2 regions of the Solibacillus sp. R5-41 genome follow, and region 1 is predicted to be linked to the other one. Evidence: riboswitches for the same ligand, from Rfam matches in the RefSeq annotation. Region 1 holds a riboswitch; the other holds the start of a gene.
What was found. A riboswitch is a leader RNA that binds a small molecule or an ion and turns the genes downstream of it on or off. The one in region 1 is predicted to bind cobalamin.

Region 2: linked by a shared signal. The riboswitch ahead of cobJ (precorrin-3B C(17)-methyltransferase) and the one ahead of CSE16_RS05435 (ribonucleoside-diphosphate reductase subunit alpha) in region 1 are both predicted to bind cobalamin.

The regions. Positions count from the first base shown of each region.
Region 1 is NZ_CP024123.1:1,174,812-1,178,029, forward strand. Features, by position in the region: gene CSE16_RS05430 (hypothetical protein) at 1-618, shown strand, start outside; gene CSE16_RS21235 (hypothetical protein) at 649-789, shown strand; cobalamin riboswitch at 867-1,046, shown strand; gene CSE16_RS05435 (ribonucleoside-diphosphate reductase subunit alpha) at 1,239-3,218, shown strand, end outside.
Region 2 is NZ_CP024123.1:147,163-150,380, forward strand. Features, by position in the region: gene CSE16_RS00745 (ABC transporter permease) at 1-723, shown strand, start outside; cobalamin riboswitch at 805-986, shown strand; gene cobJ (precorrin-3B C(17)-methyltransferase) at 1,140-2,849, shown strand; gene cobK (precorrin-6A reductase) at 2,860-3,218, shown strand, end outside.

The sequences.
Region 1 (3,218 bases):
ATTGGCGAAAAGCCACAAGATGAAGTACAGGTACCCAATGAGGTTACTGGTTATTTTACGGCACGAACGGCAATTTTAGAGCAATGGTGTGCAGGGGCAATGCCTGTGCAGCTGTTATTAGCCAACTTTTCAGGGGACGATGCATGGCAGTCATACATAAACGGATTTCAACAAGTTTTTAATGAAATAAATCAACCAATGCCCCCGGTAACAGGATCTAGTGAAACGAATTTTCAAGCACTTCAATCTGCTGTGTCACTGACGATGCTAGGGAAAAAAGCATTTGCAAGTAATCCTGAAAACTGCCAATATTTTGTAGTTGGCGAACCATTAGTAGGGAATGAAGTAATCAATAATCCACAAAAAATTGCTTCATTAGGCGAGCTTTATACAGGATTAAAAGAAGGCTTTATCCAAGCGCTTTGGCCAACTGGTTCAAAAGGAATTGGCATAGAGATTGAGCGCTTTATAGGCTGTAAAGTTTATGAAACCGCACTCCCTTTACAAAAATCAGCGGGTCCATCATGCGCGGTATTAGTTGCTGTAAATGACCAAAATATCCAGAGCTTTTTTGAACAAATGACCGCACCAATAACAGAAATTAACTTGTTTCAGTAGAGGTCCCCTACGTTAAAAAATGGCGTATGAATGTCAAATATGCAATTTTATTTAGTGGGCTTAGAACCCATGCTGAATCAAATTAATGCCCCGGCGGATGTCACAGATTTTTTATGGGAGTTTATCAAGATTGCTCGAAAAAAATCTGGACGCAATTATGCCAAGGCTTAATTGATAAAAAAAGTATAGCCCTTGCCTTGTGAAAATTCATATGATACAATGGCAACAGCATAAAGATACACAATATATAGTAAAAATACTTGATAGGTTCTACAACATGTAGATTAAAAGGGAAATTAGTGAAAAACTAATGCTGTCCCCGCAACTGTAATGCTGACGATGATTTCATAATCCACTGCGAATAAGCGGGAAGGGAAATCAAAGAATGAAGCAAAGCCAGGAGACCTGCCAATTTAAGTATACGACGCATTTCTTCGGGGGCTAGGAAATGGAATAGAGCGATTTATTTCCTAGGCAATAAATTCTCTTTCCATTTCTAATTGTAGCGAATCCGAATTTTATGGGATTCGTTTTTTTGTGTTTAAAAAGGAGAGTATGCTGCGCTATTTTAGGCAAGTGATACCTTTCCAAGTTGATTACGACGAAAAGGAAGTGCTGTCATGATAGAAGTACAGGAAAAAATACTGGAACAATTAGTGCAACAATTTGGTGATGAAGACTTGGAGCAATTGCTTCGTTTTTCACAAAAATGGTTACGTAAAAATGAAGGTGCAACAACGAATGCTTGGATTGAGGCAAGCATCCTTGAAACGATTAGCTATATCGATGAGCAGGAGCCATACTGGACGTTTGTCGCGGGGAAATTATTAACGGAAAAAATTTACCGTGAGCATCAGCAAAAATTCCAAGTGTCAGCACCATATGAAAACTTCAATGGCTGGCTAGAAACGTTAGTAGAAAAAGAGTTGCTTCATCCGATGTTAGTGGAAAATTATTCGAAAGCAGAAAGAACATTGCTCGGAACGATTATGGATCCATCCCGCGATGAATTATTTACTTATATCGGCTTGCGTACACTAATGGATCGTTATGTTGTCCGAGATTTTGATAACTCGTTAGCAGAGCTCCCACAACAACGCTGGTTAATCATTGCGATGACGCTCATGATAAATGAAACGGAAAGTCGTTTGCAAAAAGTAGAAGAAGCATATTGGGCTTTATCCAATTTGTATATGACAGTAGCAACACCAACTTTATCAAATGCAGGGAAAACGCATGGTCAACTTTCAAGCTGCTTTATAGATACAGTGGATGATAGCTTGCAAAGTATTTATGATACGAATACAGATGTCGCAACGCTTTCTAAATATGGTGGCGGTATAGGTGTTTACATGGGGAAAGTCCGCAGTCGTGGCTCAGAAATTCGAGGATATAAAGGTGCATCAAGTGGCGTACTGCCATGGATTAAGCAGCTAAATAATACTGCTGTTTCAGTTGATCAGCTTGGTCAACGTCAAGGGGCGATTGCTGTTTATTTAGATGTATGGCACCGCGATATTTTAACATTTTTAGATTTACGCTTAAACAATGGGGATGAGCGTCTCCGTGCACATGATATTTTTACGGGCGTTTGCTTACCTGACATCTTTATGGAGGCGGTTGAGCAAAGAGAGGGTTGGCATTTATTTGATCCTTATGAAGTGCGAAAAACAATGGGCTATTCTTTAGAGGATTTTTATGATGAGAAGCGCGGTGAAGGTTCATTCCGTACACGCTATGAGGAATGTGTGGATAATCCAATATTATCCAGAGAAGTGATTCCTGCGATTGAAATTATGAAACGTATTATGCGCAGTCAATTAGAAACAGGCGTACCATTTATGTTTTATCGTGATGAAGTAAACCGTAAAAATCCAAATAAGCATGCAGGAATGATTTATTCGAGTAATTTATGTTCGGAAATTGCTCAAAACATGAGTGCGACGCAATTTGAATCGCAAATATTAGATGATGATACGATTGTAACACGTCGTAAAGCAGGCGATTTTGTCGTATGTAATTTAAGCTCGATTAACTTAGGGCGTGCCGTGCCAGCTCAAGCTTTACAACGCTTAATCCCAATTCAAGTGCGCATGCTTGATAATGTAATTGAACTAAATACGATTCCTGTACTACAAGCCGATTTAACGAATAAACGCTATCGCGGCATCGGACTTGGCACATTTGGCTGGCATCATTTACTAGCGCTCCAGGAAATCGCGTGGGAATCAGATGAGGCGGTTCAGTTTGCTGATGAATTGTATGAAGAAATTGCTTATTTAACAATCCAAGCATCGAATGCATTAGCGCAGGAAAAGGGTGCGTATCCGCTATTTAAAGGCTCTGATTGGCAAACTGGGAAGTATTTTGAGGAGCGTGGTCTTACGTCTGAAAAATGGCGAGAGTTGGCTCAACTTGTACACGCGGGGGGATTACGCAACGGCTATTTAATGGCAGTAGCACCTAACTCTTCTACATCGATTTTAGCGGGCTCGACTGCGACAATTGATCCGATTTTCCAGAAATCTTATTCTGAGGAGAAAAAGGACTACAAAATTCCGGTGACAGTGCCGGATTTAAATTCGAAAACAACTTGGTAT
Region 2 (3,218 bases), 1.0 Mb from region 1:
TTTATTTGGATTCCGATTGTCTTTGTTTTACTTGGTGTGAGCGATCCGCTCCTCAATTATTTTTTGGAGGACATTTTGAATGCAGTCGGTAATATGCCAGATGGATTTGCGATGATGATGCCCGAACTTCAAGCGGTGGACTTACTTGCTGCTTCTATGGGTCAGTTTCAAACAATCGGATTAGTTGTATTAATCGCAGCATATATCGGTACATTTAGTAAGGAACGTCAAAATGGCACCGCGACACTGTTATATGTACGTCCAATTTCTTTTACAGCCATGTTTTTAAGCAAATGGATTGTAGCAAGTAGTGTGGCAATCATTAGTGCAACAGCTGGCTATGCAGGAAGTGTTTATTATACGGTACTTTTGTATGGCAAGGTAGACCCTGCTCGCTTCTTGGCGATGCTTGGTACGTATTACACATGGCTTCTTTTAGTAATGGCCATTACTGTGGCAATGAGTGCGGCATTCAAAACACCGATTGCTACGGCGATAACGATTATTTTGATTCCCATTGGTTTGTTTATTGATGCAATAATTGGCGGTTTTTGGACGGTTACCCCATATAAATTGTCAACATACGGCATGCGTTTTATTGATGAATCGGTAACGATGCCAACGTTTTGGTGGACATTAACAATAACCGTTTTATTAATGCTTGCCTTTAATATTATAGGAATTTACTTTAGTAAAAAGCGAGCGAGTACGGTAAAGGTCTAGTATTTATATGAAGCAGGAGCTGCCAAATCAATTATAAAATAGTTGTAATATTTCATTTATATGGTATTGTAAAGTCATAATTTAATAAACTATTAAATGAGTGCTTATATTTTGAGATTAATAGGGAAATTAGTGAAAATCTAATGCAGCCCCCGCTACTGTAATAACTGATGAAATCACAAATATCACTGTCTAAGGATGGGAAGATGTGAGAGTAAAGTGAAGTTTAAGCCAGGAAACCTGCTTATTTAATTCGATTACTTACTTTTCGGTGGGAGAAGTGTAGATGAGAACTCAAATATGGCAGATCGTAGTAGATTCTATTTTTCGAAAATACGGTTTTTTGTATAAATTTTCAGATACCCAAACTTCTTTTATAAAAGAAGTTTGGGTTTTTTTTATTGGAGGGGAATGTTTTGAGTAAAGGAAAGATTTTTGTAGTGGGGTTTGGTCCTGGAGACCGAGAACATATTACAAAAAGAGCCGTCGATGCATTACAGCAAAGTAATCATATTATGGGTTATAAAACTTATGTAGATTTAATTCGCCATTTAGTAACAGCACAAACAATTGTCAGTACGGGTATGACCGAAGAGGTGTCGCGAGCGCAAGATGCTGTTAAACAGGCAGAGGCAGGAAATATCGTTGCGGTAATTTCGAGTGGTGATGCGGGCGTATATGGAATGGCTGGTTTAGTGTATGAAGTTTTAATTGAAAAGGGTTGGACCGAAGCAACAGGTATTGAGGTAGAGGTTGTACCGGGAATTTCAGCGATTAACTCCTGTGCGAGCTTACTAGGTGCACCAGTTATGCATGACTCTTGTACGATTAGTTTAAGTGACCACTTAACACCATGGACAGTCATTGAAAAGCGTATTGAAGCGGCGGCGATGGCGGATTTTGTAATAGCGTTCTATAATCCAAAATCAGGGCGGAGAACACGTCAAATTGCAGAAGCACAGCGAATTTTGCTGAAATATCGCTCTCCTGATACACCGGTAGGGCTGGTGAAAAGTGCTTATCGAGAAAGTCAAAATATCGTGTTAACGAATTTAGCGGAAATGTTAGATCATGACATTGGTATGTTAACGACAGTTGTAATTGGGAACTCATCCACGTTCTTTTACGATAATAAAATTATTACACCACGTGGATATCAAAGAAAATATACGCTTGGTGATGAAAAACAAGTTTGGAAACCGCATCAACGTTTGAAAAAAGAAGCAGAACCATGGGCGCTTGATCAAGAAACAGGAGAAGCGCAATCCGGCTATGAAAAAATAGAGGCAATTAAAGCAGGACAAAGCCCCAAAATAGTGTCTTTGAAAGAAGTAAGTGTAACTACTGTAGAACCAGTGCCAACAAAACTCCAACAACCTACAGCGGAAAAGTCAGCGCTTGAGATGGCAAGAATGGCATTAGCTTGTATATCAAACGAACCTGAGAAAACGGATTTTTTAGTACAGCAAGCAATCGAATCGATTTTTGAATTTGCCGTTTCACCAGGGGTAGCGAATAAAATGATTACACCAAAGCAAATGAAGGTACTTGCTGAAGTGGTTGGGGAAAATGGAACGCTAGAATATACACCAGATCATCGCTTTCATGTAAAAATCCCTACTGAAGCACCAGAAAAAATTGTTGGAATATTACGTGAAACTGGATTGTACGTGCTACCTATGGGGGATGTATTAAACATAAAAGCATGTGATTTTTGTTATGGAGAGAAAGCAGAATCTATTCCATATGCTGAGGAAATTATGGATACGCTTGCCGGTTTGAAGCTACCAAAGGAACTTCATGTTGGTTTTAATGGCTGTGGAATGGCTTGTTATCGCGCAGTTTTTGATGATATTGGAATTGTGTATCGTAAAAAGAAATTTGATTTATTTATTGGTGCCAAGCCAGTCGGTCGAACGGCACATGCAGCACAGCCAGTAGCAGAGGGATTAGAGCCAGATGAACTAATACCGTTATTAACGAAAATTGTTGAGGAATATAAAGAGCATGCACATCCAAACGAGCGCTTCTTTAAATACTTTAAACGCGTGAAGAAAATTGCCCATTTCACATACCAAGATATGAGCTGCAAAATTAAAGTAGAAGAAGCACCATGTGGAGATTAGGAGGAGTGGCATGATTTTATTTTTAGCAGGGACGAGCGATGCACGTGAGCTTGCCATTGAGCTACAAAAAAAGGGGCATTCATTATTAGCAACAGTCGTGACAGATTCAGCAGCAAATAGCTTGAAAGAATCTGGTATTGCCTATCATGTAGGGCGTCTTTCAATCGAAGAGATGGCGGCGATCGTTCATGAAAAGGGTGTCACAACGATTATTGATGCGAGTCATCCTTATGCGGAGGAAGCGTCAAAAACAGCAATGGCCGCAGCAGAGCAATGTAAGTTAACTTATATTCGTTACGAACGCCCACAACAACAATATGTTCATCCGCTAATAGCTGAAGTGGAAACATATGAAGAGGCGGCACTTAT